DNA from 3 places in the Pantoea dispersa genome. Region 1 is predicted to be linked to each of the others. Evidence: predicted binding sites of a transcription regulator. Region 1 holds the regulator's gene; each other region holds the start of a gene.
The links. Region 1 encodes PhoB, which activates phosphate uptake and scavenging genes when phosphate is short. Its sites were predicted from a motif close to CTGTCATAAAACTGNCNNAT; they were not measured.
Positions count from the first base shown of each region.

Region 1 (5,701 bases):
CAGTTCGACGCGCGGCGCCTGCAGTTTACCTTCCGCCAGGCCGCGCGCGCGGTTCTGGCTCCAGAAGGCGCGCCAGGCTTCACCTTTGATCTCAAACTCCACTTCGGCGAGGCACTCAGCGGTGTCACGCGTCATCAGCTGATTTTCGCTCTGCGACAGGCCACCAAGGCGCGGCGTCTGGTGATAGAGCGCCAGACAGATGGCATCCAGCAGCGTGGTTTTACCCGCGCCGGTGGCGCCGGTGATGGCGAACAGCCCGTTGCTGGCAAACGGCTCGCGGCGGAAATCGATAAACCACTCGCCGCGCAGCGCGTTGAGGTTTTTAAAACGCAGCGTCAGAATTTTCATGCGCCCGGATCCTCCAGCGTCGCCAGCGTGCTGCGAAACAGCTGCGTTAACTGCGCGCGCTGTCCATCCTCCAGCTGTTCCTCCAGCGCCAGCCGGCGGGCAAACACCTCTTCAACTTTCAGTTCGCTCAGGGTTTCGTTCTCCAGCCGCGCCAGGCTGCGCTGACGCTGATCGCGGCTGCGGCGCACCAGCAGCACCTCAACCGGCAGCGCCTCGGTAAGCTGTTCGATGCGGCGCTGCAGATCGCTCAGGTACTCCTGAGTGGTGATTTCGATATCCAGCCACACCGGCAGATCGCCTTGATACGTGTGAAACGCGGTCAGCTGCTGTTCAATCTCCGCCATGGCGCCTTTTAACATCTGCATCGGCTGGAATGACGGAATAACCAGCGGTGTGACGGACTCCAGCCGGGTGCTAAATTCCAGCAGGAATACGCTTTTCTCACGCCCCAGCTCATCAAAACTGAGCGCAATCGGCGAACCGCTGTAGCGGATGTGATCGCTGTCGGCGATGCGCTGCGCACGATGGATGTGGCCCAGCGCAATGTAGTCGGCTGGCGGGAAGGCCTGCGCCGGAAAGGCGTCCAGCGTGCCGATGTAGATATCACGCACCGAATCGCTCTTGCTGACGCCCACGGTGGTGAGATGCCCGGTGGCGATGATCGGCAGCGCGCTGTCCATGGCTTCGCGCTGCGCCACGGCGGCGGCATAACAGTGCTGATAGTGCTGCTCAATCGCCTGCAGCAGCGACAGCTGCTTATCGCGTCCGGACTGACCCGCCTGGCTGCGCAGGATGTCGCGCGGACGCAGATAGGGAATGGCGCACAGCAGCGCGCCCGGCGTGCCGTCGCGCTGTTGCAGCGTCAGCACCTGCTGCTCGCCGCCGGGCGTGGCGCTGGTAATGACGCGGGTATTGAGGCAGGCCAGCAGCTCGCGCGATTCATTCAGCGTGGCGACCGAATCATGGTTGCCGGCCAGCACAATCAGCTGGCAGCCGCTGGGCTGCAGCGCCACCACGAAGCGGTTAAACAGTTCGCGCGCGTAGCTGGGCGGCGAACCGGTATCAAACAGGTCGCCAGCGACGATCAGCGCATCCACCTGATGCTGCACAATCGCGGCCAGCAGCCAGTCGAGGAATTGCTGGTGCTCGGCGGCGCGGCTTTTGCTGTAAAAGAACTGACCGAGATGCCAGTCAGCGGTGTGAATAATGCGCATGAATGCTCCGTGCCTGCTATCGCAAAGCGGCAGTATAACCGCTTAACAACGCAATGAAAAAAAAGCGAAACCGGTTGTCACAATTGCGCTTTTTATCTGATTATCATGAGGTGGGTTTTTCATAAAAGTGTCACAAAACTGACGCATAATGGCGCCGCAAACCCCCGTGACATGCCGTCACAATCGCAGGAGTAATAATGGCTAAGCGCATTTTGGTTGTGGAAGACGAAGCTCCCATCCGTGAAATGTTATGTTTCGTGCTGGAACAAAACGATTACCAGCCGATTGAGGCTGAGGACTATGACAGCGCGATTGGCAAGCTGATCGAACCCTGGCCCGATCTGATTCTGCTGGACTGGATGTTACCCGGCGGCAGCGGCATTCAGTTCATCAAACATTTAAAGCGTGAAGCCATGACGCGTGATATTCCGGTGATGATGCTGACGGCGCGCGGTGAAGAGGAAGATCGCGTGCGCGGGCTGGAAGTGGGCGCCGATGATTACATCACCAAGCCGTTCTCGCCCAAAGAGCTGATGGCGCGCATTAAAGCCGTGATGCGCCGTATCTCACCGATGGCGGTGGAAGAGGTGATTGAGATGCAGGGGCTGAGCCTCGATCCCTCCTCGCATCGCGTGATGTCCGAAACCACGCCGCTGGAAATGGGACCGACCGAATACAAACTGCTGCACTTCTTTATGACGCATCCGGAGCGCGTATACAGCCGCGAACAGCTGCTGAATCACGTGTGGGGCACTAACGTGTATGTGGAAGACCGCACCGTGGATGTGCATATCCGTCGTTTACGTAAAGCACTGGAAGTTTCCGGCCACGATCGCATGGTACAAACCGTTCGCGGAACAGGGTATCGTTTCTCTGCCCGCTACTAAACGGAGTCTTTTACCGTGCTGGAACGACTCTCCTGGAAGAGATTACTGACCGAGCTGGCGCTGGTGTGTCTGCCTGCGCTGGTGCTGGGTCTGCTGGTTGGCTATCTGCCGTTGTGGCTGTTACTGGCCGTGTGCGGCGTGCTGTTCTGGCACTTCAAAAATCTGATGCGGCTGTCGCACTGGCTGTGGATTGATCGTTCAATGACGCCGCCCACCGGGCGCGGCAGCTGGGAACCGCTGTTTTACGGCCTGTATCAAATGCAGTTGCGCAATCGCCGCCGCCGGCGCGAGCTGGGCAATCTGATCAAACGCTTTCGCAGCGGGGCCGAGTCGCTGCCGGACGCGGTGGTGCTCACCACCGAAGAGGGCACCATTTTCTGGTGTAACGGTCTGGCTCAGCAGCATCTCGGGCTGCGCTGGCCGGAAGATAATGGCCAGAATATCCTCAACCTGCTGCGCTACCCTGAATTCTCCCGCTATATCCGCCAGCGCGACTTCAACAAGCCGCTGACGCTGGTGCTCAATAACCAGCATCACATGGAGTTCCGCGTCATGCCTTACAGCGAAGGGCAGTGGCTGATGGTGGCGCGTGATGTCACCCAGATGCACCAGCTGGAAGGGGCGCGGCGTAACTTCTTCGCCAACGTCAGCCATGAACTGCGTACCCCGCTGACGGTGCTGCAGGGCTATCTGGAGATGATGGACGATGCCGGGATGAACGAGCGCACCCGCAGCAAGGCGCTCAATACCATGCAGGAGCAGACGCGACGCATGGACAGCCTGGTGAAGCAGCTGCTGACGCTGTCACGCATCGAAGCGGCCCCCGCCATTGATCTGAAAGAGACGGTGGATGTGCCGACCATGCTGCTGCTTTTGCAGCGCGAGGCGGAAACCCTCAGCCAGGGCCGTCACAGCATCCATTTCCACACCGATCCGCACCTGAAGGTGTTCGGCAATGATGAACAGCTGCGCAGCGCGATTTCCAATCTGGTGTATAACGCAGTGAACCACACGCCGGATGGCACGCGCATCGACATCAGCTGGTTGCGCACCAAACAGGGCGCCGAATTTAAAGTGTGCGACAACGGGCCCGGCATCAGCGAGGAGCATCTGCCGCGCCTGACCGAACGCTTCTACCGCGTGGATAAAGCGCGCTCGCGCGCCACTGGCGGCAGCGGGCTGGGGCTGGCCATTGTTAAGCATGCGCTCGGCCACCACACCACGCGGCTGGAGATCAGCAGCGTGCCGCATCAGGAAACCTGCTTCCGCTTCGTGCTGCCACCGCGCTTGATTGTGGCGAACGGAATCCGCGAGAATGTGGCGCAGTAAACGCCACCGGACTCTGTGATGAAATCACTGCTGCTCTCTCTTTTATTACTGTGCCCGCTGCTGGCGACGGCTCAGCAAAGCATGCTGACCGGCAACCTGAGCAGCGTGGGCTCGGACACGCTGGGCTATCTGATGACGCTGTGGGGCGAAGACTTCAGCCGTCAGTCGCCGGGCGTTAATGTGCAGGTGCAGGCGGCGGGATCGTCGACCGCGCCGACCGCGCTGGCCGCCGGAGCCGCTCAGCTTGGCGCCATGAGCCGGCCGATGCAGGTGGATGAGCGTCAGCTGTTTATCGCGCGCTATGGTTATGCACCGCTGGCGGTGCCGGTGGCGATGGATGCGCTGGTGGTGGTGGTCAATCAGGACAATCCGCTGCCGTCCATCAGTCAGCCGCAGCTGGATGCGCTGTTCTCCGTGACCCGGCTGTGCGGCGCACAGCAGGTGCCGCAGCGCTGGGGCGATGTTGGCCTGCATACGGCGAACTGGGCAACGCGCAGTATTCAGCGCTTTGGCCGTAACTCCGCTTCCGGCACCTGGGGCTTCTTCAAGCAGCAGGCGCTGTGTCGCGGCGATTTCCGCGCTGACGTCGCGGAGTTTCCCGGCTCGGCGGCGGTGGTGCAGGCGGTCGCCAGCACGCCGAACAGCATCGGCTACGCCAGCTTTGGCTTTCACCTGAGCGGCGTGAAAACCCTGCCGATCGTCACCGCCAGCGGCGACAGCGTTATGCCAGATGCCGAATCGATCCGCAGCGGCCGTTATCCGTGGTCGCGCCCGCTGTATATCTACGTTAACAAGGCACCCGGCAAACCGCTGCCGCCGCTGGTCGCCGCCTTTCTGCAGCAGGTGCTCTCTGCGCAGGGTCAGCGCCGCGTAACGGAGGCCGGCTACCTGCCGCTGTCCGACAGCCAGATCGCGCAGGCGCGCGCGGCGATTGCGCAAAACTAATTCACGCTGACCGATCATGAATTTTTTTCACGTTCCCTGAATTTTCTTCTATTGCCGCCGGCAGGGCGCCATGTCACTCTTATGGACATATAGCCATCCAGATGGCTGAAAATAACCCTACGCAATTATACCCTGACGCAATTATGCGCCAGTGCAGGAGTGAATATGCAACGCAACACCGCCCCGTTCCGCGCCGATACCGTCGGCAGTTTTCTGCGTCCCGCTGCCATTAAGCAGGCACGCGAGCAGTTCGCCAGTGGCACCCTCAGCGCCGAACAACTGCGTCAGGTAGAAGACGATGCGATTCGCCAGGTGGTGGAGCAGCAGCGCGCCAGCGGTCTGCAGGTGGTGACCGACGGTGAATTCCGCCGCGCCTGGTGGCACTTTGATTTCTTTGGCCATCTGCACGGTGTCGAGCTGTTCGAGGCTGATCAGGGCATTCAGTTCAACGGCGTGCAGACCAAAGCGCACGGCGTGAAGGTCACCGGCAAAGTTGCTTTTAACCCGCAGCATCCGATGCTGGACCATTTCCGCTTCCTGCAAAGCGTAGCCGGCGATGCGGTGGCGAAAATGACCATTCCCAGCCCGAGCGTGCTGCACTTCCGCGGCGGCCGCAAAGTGATTGATGCCACAGTGTATCCGGATCTGGAGCAGTACTTCGCCGATCTGGCACAGACTTACAAGGATGCGATCAAGGCGTTTTACGACGCTGGCTGCCGCTATCTGCAGCTGGATGACACCGTTTGGGCGTACCTGTGTTCAGGCGATCAGCAGCAGCAAATCCGCGAGCGCGGTGAAGATCCGCAACAGCTGGCGCGCATTTATGCGCAGGTGCTGAATCGCGCGCTGGAAGATAAACCGGCGGATCTCACCGTTGGCCTGCACGTGTGTCGCGGTAACTTCCGCTCGACCTGGATCTCGGAAGGCGGCTACGAGCCGGTGGCGGAAATTCTGTTTGGCAGCGTGAACATCGATGCG
Region 1 covers NZ_CP082346.1:3,007,659-3,013,359, reverse strand. The annotation lists gene K7H94_RS14180 (AAA family ATPase) at 1-348, opposite strand, end outside; gene sbcD (exonuclease subunit SbcD) at 345-1,562, opposite strand; gene phoB (phosphate response regulator transcription factor PhoB) at 1,760-2,449, shown strand; gene phoR (phosphate regulon sensor histidine kinase PhoR) at 2,465-3,778, shown strand; gene K7H94_RS14160 (PstS family phosphate ABC transporter substrate-binding protein) at 3,797-4,723, shown strand; gene K7H94_RS14155 (cobalamin-independent methionine synthase II family protein) at 4,889-5,701, shown strand, end outside.

Region 2 (5,701 bases), 1.3 Mb from region 1:
ATGCCGCCACGGCGATCCTCTCGCTGACGCATGATGCGCGTATTGACGATCTCACCATGATGGAAGCGGTCAATCTGCCTGCGTTTTATCTCGGTGCGATGGGCTCGCAGCGCAACAGCGCAAAACGCAAAGCGCGCCTGAGCGCGATTGCGGAACTGACACCGACGCAGTTGCAGCGCATTCACGCACCGGTTGGGCTGGATATCGGCAGCAAAACCCCGGCGGAGATCGCGCTGGCAATCATGGCGGATATTGTGCGTCACAAAAATGGGTTAGCGGCAACGGATGCGCTTAGCCCGGTGCACGCAGCGTCTGAATGATCACATCACTCATCCCACGAAAAACCCGGATGCACCAGGACGCCAGCAGACGGGCAAACGGCTATGCCAAATTTTCGCGCCGCAAATAATCAATAAGCTGTGCTTTATGTTTCATGATGTGATCAACGCTTGCGCTTTACCGGTAACATCTTATCTTCAGAGAAGCGTGTACAAACACCTGAACTGAGAAGGGGTATTTATGGCTAAGCGTCATTGGATTAAATCAATTGAAATTACAGCAATTATTGTCTTCGCGTTGGTGATCGCCTGGCTGGCCGTCACGGGCATCCTGTCATCAACCGGCCTCGATCATGCGTGGCCTTATCCACATCAATAACTGAGTCCGGCACCAGGGAAATCAATTACGCTTAAATATAAACAGAATAAATTATCTAACCTGCACACCCGTGTCAGCGGCGATACCGTATCACCACACAGGGTTTCGGTGTCAGATTTGCCGCGTATAAATCAGCGACGTTCGGGAAACACGTTATGCTGTTATTCGAAGTCCGCATGGCGGCTGAACATGCTCTCGCTGGTTTCACCGCACTGATGCATGATTTCAAGCACCATGGCGTCACAGGTGATGAAGCAAAGCTGCTCAAAGGCCGAGCCCATTGGCTGCGAGAATCGTCCGGCGCTGCGTGCGTTATCGGTTTTAACGTTGCCGGGTAACACCAACACGCATTTGGCCAGTCTGCCGATGCCTGAATCTGCTTTCAGGGTAATCAGCGCCACATCGACACCGCGCTCAACGGCGTTCAGCGCCAGCGCTTTCAGGCTCGCGGTTTCGCCACTGCCAGAACCAATAATCAACAAATCGCCAGGTCTGGAGTGGGGTGACGAGATTTCACCGACCAGGCTGACCGAGAAACCCAGATGCAACAGACGGTTAGCGAACGCGCGGATAGCAATGCCGCTGCGCCCGGCGCCCTGCAGGAAAATGTGTTTCGCGCTGCGAATATGTGCGATCAATGCCTGCGCCTGGCTCTCGTCTATCTGCCGGGCGTTGTGCGCGAGTTCGTTAAGAATATGGGATACGTTTGACTGAACGGCCATATCAACGCTCTCCCGTCAGGCAATGGTTCATCCGTCTCATTAAACAGCGAAAAGAGTGGCCGGAACATGGCTGGTGCTTTTTCAGTCTGGTCATAGTGCATTCCCTCTTAATTCAGCGACATCATCAGTGGATGAAAAGGATACCCTGCAGAATTTCCGGTAAGAGTACACGGTCCGCTGCCCACGCGATATTGCAGCGAAAGGGGATCTTTCGATTATGCGTCCTGTGGCACAAAAGCGGTGAGTGTGCAGAGTTGTTGGGCAGATTTGTGATGGATTGTGGCATCAAATGAGGTAGCGGGGTCGCCAGATCGCGGGGTCGGTGCTGCAAGGAGAATAAAAAATGAAAAAGCTCCTGTCGATAGTCAGAGGCTTTCATGGCATCAAAGTGCACGTGCACTTCACGTGCATTTTTTTGCTGATTTTGTAGAACTGTGTCTCTGTAATCAATTCACAAGCGGTTTCGTCCGCCTGAAGTCTTGTTACAAATGGTAGAGGGGATTGATGAGCTTCGCTCACCCTGCGGGCAGCGTCGCAGGCTCAGCTGTCCAACTGGCATGCGCCAGTTGTCGAACCCCCCATCGGGGATTCTCATCCCCCCACGTCTGGAGAATATAAATGAAAAAAGCCCGTACTTGCGTACAGGCTCTTCTCTGAATGATGGCGGTGAGGGGGGGATTCGAACCCCCGATACGTTGCCGTATACACACTTTCCAGGCGTGCTCCTTCAGCCACTCGGACACCTCACCACATTTTGTTTGCTGACCGCACTGGGTCAACGGGGCGCTACTATAGGGAGTTCAGCGATAAGGGTCAAGGGCTATTTTCTCCTTTTTTTCTATTCGCTTAACCTCTGCGCAGATTGCCTTAAGCCTCTCCACTTTGCCGGTTTTGTCATCAAAACATTCCTTAACTGACACAAAAGTGTCACCGCACTGTCGCAGACTTGTCGGCGGAAACATTTGGTTATATCTACGGATAAGGATGCTGATAAATGAAACGCTTACCTCTTTTCACGCTCTCTCTGCTGGCTTCACTCACCGCCACGTCCGCGCTGGCAGAGAGCGCCAGCTATCAACGCGCCGCCACCGGCGATATCACCCAGCACGGCGGGGCGCGTCGCCTGAGTGGCGACCAGACCGAGGCGCTGAAAGCCTCATTGAGCAATAGCACGGCGAAGAATGTCATCCTGCTGATTGGCGATGGCATGGGCGATTCCGAAATCACCGCGGCACGCAATCAGGCGATGGGGGCCGGCGGCTTCTTTCCCGGTATTGATGCGCTGCCGCTCACCGGCCAGTACACCCATTACTCGCTGGACAAGAAAACGCACAAGCCAAACTACGTAACGGATTCTGCCGCGTCGGCCACCGCCTGGGCCACCGGCACGAAAACCTATAACGGCGCGATTGGCGTCGATGTCAACGGCACAGATCAGGTCACGCTGCTTGAATTGGCGAAAGCAGCCGGTAAAGCCACCGGCAACGTCTCGACCGCAGAACTGCAGGATGCCACGCCGGCCGCGCTGATGGCGCACGTTACCTCGCGCAAATGCTTCGGCCCGGAAAAAACCAGCGAGCTGTGTCCGGGTAACGCGCTGGAGCAGGGCGGGAAAGGATCGATCAGCGAGCAGCTGCTGCAAACCCGTCCCGACGTCACCCTGGGCGGCGGTGCCAAATCTTTCGCTGAGCGGGCTAAAGCGGGCGACTATCAGGGCAAAACCCTGCGCGAGCAGGCCGAAATACGGGGGTTCCAGCTGGTCGATAATCTCGCCGCGCTGAATGCGGTACAGCAGGCGAATCAACAGACGCCACTGCTGGGGCTGTTCTCGGAGGACAACATGCCGGTGCGCTGGCAGGGGCCGAAAGCCAGCTATCACGGTAATCTGGATAAACCGGTGGTGACCTGTGAGGTCAACAAAGATCGTCCGGCATCAATGCCAACCCTGGCGCAGATGACGCAAAAAGCCATCGACCTGCTCAGCCACAACGACAACGGCTTCTTCCTGCAGGTGGAGGGCGCGTCGATTGACAAGCAGGATCACGCTGCTAACCCGTGCGGTCAGATTGGTGAAACCGTCGATTTAGATGAGGCGGTGCAGGTGGCGCTGGCGTATGCGCGCGAGCACGGCGATACGCTGGTAGTGGTCACCGCCGATCACGCGCACAGCAGCCAGATCGTCGAAAACGGCACTAAAGCGCCGGGTCTGACTCAGGCGCTCAACACCAAAGATGGCGCGGTGATGACCATCAGCTACGGTAACTCGGAAGAGGATTCCCAGGAGCACACCGGCACCCAACTGCGCATCGCGGCCTACGGTCCGCACGCGGCGAATGTGGTCGGCCTGACCGATCAGACCGACTTGTTCTTCACGCTAAAGCAGGCGATGGCATTGAAGTAAGCGCGTCAGTGCGGGCGGATGCGCAGCACCAGCAGTCCGCCCAGCACCAGTCCGCCAGCGGCCAGCAGCAGCGCGGGGTGCAGGGAAGCAAAAATCTGCACGCTGGCGGCGGAGATCAGCGGCCCGATTAGCTGGCCAGTGGCATAGCCTGACGTCAATATCGCCACGGTTTTTGCCACGCTGATATTGGAGACGGCGCGCGCCAGCTGCATCGACAGCTGCATAATCGAAAGAAACCCCAGCCCGACCATCACCGTTGAGATCAGCAGCCCGCTCACGCCCGGGATGAGCACGCCGCTGGCCACGCCCAACCCCTGCAGGATCATAACCCACGCCAGGCTGAGGCGCGTATTCAGGCGCGCAGAAAACAGCATAATCAGCACCACACCAGCCACTGCGCAAAGTCCAAACAGCGGCCAGAAAAGCGTTGCCAGCTGACCCTGCGCAAACAGGCTGTGCGCCATTTGTGACAGAAACGTCGCGGGCAAAATATAGCCGAAACCGGCCAGCGTATAGGCCAGCCATAGCCGTTTTACCGCACTACCCGGTGCCGCCGGCGCACTTTCCCGCTGCCGGGCGGGGAGCGACGCGGGCAGCGCGCGCCACAGCAGCAGCACGCCAGCCAGCGCTACCACGCCATAGCATTGCCAGGCGCGATCGTCATTCAGGTGTAACCGGGTGATAAGCCACGCCAGCACGCCGCTCAGAGTGATGCCAGCTCCCGGGCCGGCAAATACCGCGGCGGACATGCGCGGGGCCTGCTGCTGTGCCAGCACCATCTGCGTCCAGGATGTGACGATAATCAGGGCCCAGGCACCACCGATACCCGCCACCACACGGAACAGGCACTGCAGTACCCAGGCATGACTAAAGCCGGAGAGCAGGGTCACCAGCGCGGTGGCCAGCAAACCGGCCTTCAGGTAGCGCGCGTGATGGGCAGTGATGCGGCTCACGTGCAGTGCGCCCAGCAGGTAGCCGATGTAATTCATGGCCGCCAGCACGCCAGCGCTGGAGAGCGTCAGGTGACCGTTGGCGATCATCAGCGGGATCTGCGGCGTGAGTGAAAAGCGGCCGATACCCATTACCACAATCAGGGTCACCATGCCGGTGAGCATGGTGATCAGGCTCACCCGGGTGTGCCGGACTGCTTGCCGTCCGGCGGAAACTGAATCTGCTGACATACTTTGCTTTACTCCGCTGAGATACCTTACTCTGTCCGGTGATAGTAAATGTCAATCATTCAGTGAAAAATGGGGTGGTTTATCCTATGACTACAGGTCATACCCAGGCCGTCAAATCGCGTGGTGAAGATGTGAAAAACTTCCTTACCCGCCAGCGCGCGCGTATTGATCCGCAGATCTATGGCTTCAGCCGGCAAAACCGGCGCGTTAGCGGACTGCGGCGCGAAGAAGTGGCACAGCTGGCAGCAGTCAGCGTCAGCTGGTATACCTGGCTCGAGCAGGGGCGCGACATCAGTATTTCGCCCGCCGCGCTGCAGCGCATCGGCAAAGTGCTACAGCTCTCGGTTACCGAGCAGGAGTATCTTGAAGCGCTGGTGTTTGGTAACGCACACTCGCAACCCTTCAGTCATGAGTTGCCGCCTGAAGTAAGGGCGATGGTGGATGCGCTGGACCCGCATCCGGCATTTGTGCGCCGCGCCAACATGGATATTGTCTACTGGAATCCGGCAGCGCAGTCGCTGATTGTCGACTGGGCGGCCCTGCCGCCGGCGGATCGCAACTCGCTCAAGCTGATGTTCATCAGTGAAGCCTACCAGCAGCGCATTCATGGTTGGGAAGAGGCGGCGCGCCATACGCTGTCGGCGTTTCGCGCCGGTTATGCCGCCAGCAATCAGTCGCAGGAATTCGAGGTGGTGATCGAGGATTTGCTGGCGCGCAGCGCCGGGTTTCGCACGCTGTGG
Region 2 covers NZ_CP082346.1:1,729,518-1,735,218, forward strand. The annotation lists gene K7H94_RS07940 (XdhC family protein) at 1-320, shown strand, start outside; gene K7H94_RS07945 (hypothetical protein) at 520-657, shown strand; gene hxlB (6-phospho-3-hexuloisomerase) at 819-1,379, opposite strand; tRNA gene K7H94_RS07955 (tRNA-Ser) at 2,041-2,128, opposite strand; gene phoA (alkaline phosphatase) at 2,374-3,780, shown strand; gene K7H94_RS07965 (YbfB/YjiJ family MFS transporter) at 3,786-4,961, opposite strand; gene K7H94_RS07970 (helix-turn-helix transcriptional regulator) at 5,048-5,701, shown strand, end outside.
Region 2: phoA (alkaline phosphatase) is a predicted target of PhoB. The motif match lies at 2,293-2,312, and genes of this name have one in related genera.

Region 3 (5,701 bases), 620 kb from region 1:
CGCTCGGCTTTGGTGAGATCGTGCGTATTCTGCTGCTGAACAGCACATCAATCACTGGCGGTCCCAATGGAATCGCGCAGATTCCCAAGCCGAGCCTGTTTGGTATTGAATTTGGCCGGCGCGTCAGTGAAGGCGGCTGGACCACCTTCCACGATCTGACAGGCCTGGCGTACGATCCCAATCACCGCGTGATTTTCCTTTATCTGGTGGCGCTGCTGCTGGTGGTGCTGACGCTGTTCGTCATCAATCGTCTGCTGCGCATGCCGCTGGGGCGTGCGTGGGAAGCGCTGCGTGAAGATGAGATCGCCTGCCGTTCGCTCGGTCTCAGCCCAACGCGCATCAAGCTGACGGCCTTTACCATCAGCGCGGTGTTCGCCGGTTTCGCCGGTACGCTGTTTGCCGCGCGTCAGGGCTTTGTCAGCCCGGAATCTTTTACCTTTGTCGAGTCCGCGTTTGTGCTGGCGATTGTGGTGCTGGGCGGCATGGGTTCGCAGCTGGCGGTAATCCTGGCCGCGATTCTGCTGGTGGTGTCGCGCGAGCTGATGCGTGATTTGAACGAGTACAGCATGCTGGTGCTCGGTGGATTGATGGTGCTGATGATGATCTGGCGTCCGCAGGGGCTGCTGCCGATGAAGCGTCCGCACCTGAAGCTGAAACAGGCAAAACAAGGAGAGCAGGCATGAGTCAGCCTTTATTAGCCGTTGAAGGCCTGATGATGCGCTTCGGCGGCCTGCTGGCCGTCAACAACGTGGCGCTGGAACTGCATCCGCAGGAGATCGTCTCGCTGATTGGCCCCAACGGGGCGGGGAAAACCACGGTATTCAACTGCCTGACCGGTTTCTATAAGCCAACGGGCGGTACCATCAAACTGCGCGATCAGCCATTGCAGGGCCTGCCGGGGCAGAAGATTGCGCGCATGGGCGTGGTGCGGACCTTTCAGCACGTGCGCCTGTTCCGTGAGATGACGGTGATTGAAAACCTGCTGGTGGCGCAGCATCAGCATCTGAAAAGCGGCGTGTTCTCCGGGCTGTTTAAAACCCCGGCGTTCCGGCGCGGCGAGAGCGAAGCGCTGGACCGCGCGGCCAGCTGGCTGGAGCGCATTGGCCTGCTGGAGCTGGCTAACCGCCAGGCCGGAAATCTGGCTTACGGCCAGCAGCGCCGGCTGGAGATCGCCCGCTGCATGGTGACGCGTCCGGAAATCCTGATGCTCGATGAACCGGCCGCCGGCCTCAACCCGCGCGAAACGCACGAGCTGGATGAGCTGATCGCTGAACTACGCGGCGAACACAAGGTGACGGTGTTGCTGATTGAACACGATATGAAACTGGTGATGGGCATTTCTGACCGCATTTATGTGGTGAATCAGGGAACGCCGCTGGCCAACGGTACGCCGGAAGAAGTGCGTAACAACCCGGATGTGATCCGTGCTTATTTAGGTGAGGCGTAACATGGCGAACCCGATTTTAACTTTACAGGGCGTCAGTGCGCACTATGGCCCGATTCAGGCACTGCATAACATCAATCTGCACATCAGCCAGGGCGAAATCGTGACGCTGATTGGCGCTAACGGCGCAGGAAAAACCACGCTGCTCGGTACGCTGTGTGGCGAGCCGCGCGCCACCAGCGGCACCATCACCTTTGATGGCAAAACCATTACCGACTGGCAGACGGCAAAAATCATGCGTGAAGCGATTGCCATCGTGCCGGAAGGCCGGCGCGTGTTTTCGCGCATGACGGTGGAAGAGAACCTGGCGATGGGCGGCTTTTTCGCGACGCGTCAGCAGTATCAGGAGCGCATTGAGCGCGTTTATCAGCTGTTCCCCCGGCTGGCGGAGCGCAAAGTGCAGCGCGCCGGCACCATGTCCGGCGGTGAGCAGCAGATGCTGGCGATTGGCCGCGCGCTCATGAGCCAGCCGCGCCTGCTGCTGCTGGACGAGCCGTCGCTGGGTCTGGCGCCGATCATTATCCAGCAGATTTTCGACACCATCGAACAGCTGCGTAAAGAGGGCATGACCATCTTCCTCGTCGAGCAGAACGCCAACCAGGCGCTGAAGCTGGCCGATCGCGGTTACGTGCTGGAGAATGGTCACGTGGTGCTGGAGGATAGCGGTGAAGCGTTGTTATCCAATGAAGCGGTGAGAAGCGCGTATTTAGGCGCCTGACCGGGCTTTGGTCATGACGTTGGTGCGGTAATTTGCCCTCACCCTAACCCTCTCCCGCACGCGGGAGAGGGAACCGTACGGCAGCGTTTTTCAGGCCAGGTTGCTATCCTGGCATCCTCCCGGACTTCTCTCGCCCTGCAGAAGAAGGCATCAGCGCACCGCCTTTTATCCCCCTCTCCCCGTGGGAGAGGGTCGGGGTGAGGGCATCAGCGCGCACGGCCTTTCATCTCCCTCTCCCTGTGGGAGAGGGCCGGGGTGAGGGCATCAGCGCGCACTAACCCCGTCATACTCCCGTCATAATCCTGTTATTTTTCCGTCATTTCCCCGTGTCATGTTACTTCGCGAACAAAAAATGCGTGATATCGCGCGCGCCACAAGCACAGGAAACCCTTATGTCCGCTTTTACGCTTCGTCCCCGCCTGATGAGTCTGCTGCTCGGTCTGGCGATCAGCGGTAATGCGCTGGCTGCTACCGAAATCCCTTTCTGGCACTCAATGGAAGGCGAGTTAGGCAAAGAAGTCGATTCTCTGGCACAGCGTTTTAACCAGGCTCACCCGGATTACAAAATCGTTCCGACCTACAAAGGCAACTATGAGCAGAGCCTGGCCGCGGGTATCGCTGCGGTGCGCAGCGGTAAGGCACCGGCCATTCTGCAGGTTTACGAAGTGGGCACCGCCACCATGATGGCCTCTAAAGCCATCGTGCCGGTGCATGAAGTGTTTAAAGACGCCGGCGTGCCGATGGACCCGAAACAGTTTGTTCCTGCCGTTGCCGGTTACTACAGCGACAGCAACGGCCAGCTGATCTCGCAGCCGTTTAACAGCTCCACGCCGGTGCTGTACTACAACAAAGACGCGTTCAAAAAAGCCGGTCTCAACCCGGATCAGCCACCGAAAACCTGGCAGGCGCTGGCGCAGGATGCCGCCGCGCTGCGTAAAGCCGGCATGAGCTGCGGCTATGCCAGCGGCTGGCAGGGCTGGATTCAGATCGAAAACTTCAGCGCCTGGCATGGCCTGCCGGTTGCCACCAAAAACAACGGCTTTGACGGTACCGACGCGGTGCTGGAGTTCAACAAACCCGTGCAGGTGCGCCACATCCAGCTGCTGGAAGAGATGAATAAGAAAGGTGATTTCACCTACTTTGGCCGTAAAGACGAGTCGACGTCCAAGTTCTACAACGGCGACTGCGGTATCACCACCGCCTCATCCGGTTCGCTGGCCGACATTAAGCATTACGCCAAATTCAACTTTGGCGTGGGCATGATGCCGTACGATGACACCGTGCCGAACGCACCGCAGAACGCCATTATCGGTGGCGCCAGCTTGTGGGTGATGAAAGGCAAAGATGCAGCGACTTACAAAGGCGCGGCGGAGTTCATGAAGTTCCTCGCCCAGCCGGATATTGCGGCAGAATGGCACCAGAAAACCGGTTATCTGCCGATCACCACCGCGGCTTATGAGCTGACCAAACAGCAGGGCTTCTATGACAAAAACCCGGGCGCCGACATCGCCACGCGGCAGATGCTGAATAAAGATCCGCTGCCGTTCACCAAAGGGATGCGTCTGGGCAACATGCCGCAGATTCGTACCATCGTCGACGAAGAGCTGGAAGGCGTGTGGACCGGCAAACAGTCGCCACAGGCAGCGCTGGACAACGCGGTGAAACGCGGCAACGAACTGCTGCGTCGCTTTGAACAGCAAGTGAAGTAACTCCGTAATGGCGGGATGGACGGTAAGTCCGTCCCGCTGTCTCTTTCTGACGAGCCTGCTATGTCCTCATCATCACGTCCGGTTTTCCGCGCCCGTTTGTTGCCGTATCTGCTGGTGGCCCCGCAGCTGGCGATCACCGCGATCTTTTTTCTCTGGCCCGCCGGAGAGGCGCTGTGGTACTCGCTGCAAAGCATCGATCCGTTTGGCATCTCCAGCACCTTTGTTGGCCTTGATAACTTCCGCCGCCTGTTCAGTGACGACTACTACCTTGATTCGTTCTGGACCACCCTCGTGTTTAGCGCGCTGGTGACGGTATGCGGCATGACATTCTCGCTGCTGCTGGCGGCGCTGGTGGATTACGTTATCCGGCTGAAAAAGCTCTATCAGACGCTGCTGCTGCTGCCGTATGCGGTGGCACCGGTGGTTGCGGCGGTGCTGTGGATGTTCCTGTTCAATCCGGGGCTGGGGCTGTTCAGCCATCTGCTGAACCAGCTTGGCTACAACTGGAACTATGCGCAGAACAGCGGTCAGGCGATGTTCCTGATTGTATTAGCGTCGATCTGGCAGCAAATGAGCTACAACTTCCTGTTTTTCTTTGCCGCGCTGCAGTCCATTCCTAAATCGCTGGTGGAAGCCGCGGCGATTGACGGTGCCGGACCGGTGCGCCGTTTCTTTAATCTGTCGCTGCCGCTGATTACGCCGGTCAGCTTTTTCCTGCTGGTGGTGAATCTGGTTTACGCCTTTTTCGACACCTTCCCGGTGATCGATGCCGCCACCGGCGGCGGGCCGGTACAGGCCACCACCACGCTGATCTACAAAATCTACCGCGAAGGCTTCACCGGACTCGATCTCTCGTCGTCCGCCGCGCAGTCGGTGGTGCTGATGTTGCTGGTTATCGGCCTGACCATTCTGCAATTCCGCTTTGTCGAGCGTAAGGTGCAATACCAATGATTGAAAACCGACGCGGGCTGGATATCTTCGCCCACACGCTGCTGGCGCTGGGGGTGCTGACCATTCTGTTCCCGCTGTACGTGGCGTTTGTCGCCGCGACGCTGGATAACAACGCGGTGTATCAGGTGCCGATGACGCTGGTGCCGGGCCCGCATCTCATCGACAACATCACCCACATCTGGCGCGATGGCGTCAACGGCAGCGCGGCGTTTGGCCTGATGATGCTGAACAGCCTGATCATGGCGCTGGGCATCACCGTGGGCAAAATCACGGTGTCGATGCTCTCGGCGTTTGCGCTGGTGTGGTTTCGCTTTCCGCTGCGCACGCTGTTTTTCTGGCTGATCTTTATCACCCTGATGCTGCCGGTAGAAGTGCGTATTTTCCCGACGGTGGAGGTGATTTCCACGCTGCACATGCTGGACAGTTACAGCGGTCTGACATTGCCGCTGATGGCCTCCGCGACCGCCACGTTCCTGTTCCGCCAGTTTTTTATGTCGCTGCCGGATGAGCTGATTGAAGCGGCGCGCATTGACGGCGCCAGTCCGATGCGTTTTTTCTGGGATATCGTGCTGCCGCTGTCAAAAACCAATCTCGCCGCGCTGTTTGTCATCACCTTTATTTACGGCTGGAACCAGTATCTGTGGCCGCTGCTGATCATCAACGATGCCGGCCTGAGCACTGCCGTGGCGGGGGTGAAAAGTATGATCAACACCAGCGGCGGTCCGACGCAGTGGAACGAAGTGATGGCGGCGATGTTATTAACCCTGATCCCACCGGTGGTGGTGGTGCTTGTGATGCAGCGCGCTTTTGTGCGTGGCCTGGTGGAGAGTGAGAAATAGATGGCAGCGGTAACCCTTCAGACCGTTACGAAATCGTATG
Region 3 covers NZ_CP082346.1:3,629,748-3,635,448, reverse strand. The annotation lists gene K7H94_RS17015 (high-affinity branched-chain amino acid ABC transporter permease LivM) at 1-683, shown strand, start outside; gene livG (high-affinity branched-chain amino acid ABC transporter ATP-binding protein LivG) at 680-1,447, shown strand; gene livF (high-affinity branched-chain amino acid ABC transporter ATP-binding protein LivF) at 1,449-2,162, shown strand; gene ugpB (sn-glycerol-3-phosphate ABC transporter substrate-binding protein UgpB) at 2,555-3,871, shown strand; gene ugpA (sn-glycerol-3-phosphate ABC transporter permease UgpA) at 3,932-4,822, shown strand; gene ugpE (sn-glycerol-3-phosphate ABC transporter permease UgpE) at 4,819-5,661, shown strand; gene K7H94_RS16985 (sn-glycerol-3-phosphate import ATP-binding protein UgpC) at 5,662-5,701, shown strand, end outside.
Region 3: ugpB (sn-glycerol-3-phosphate ABC transporter substrate-binding protein UgpB) is a predicted target of PhoB. The motif match lies at 2,454-2,473, and genes of this name have one in related genera.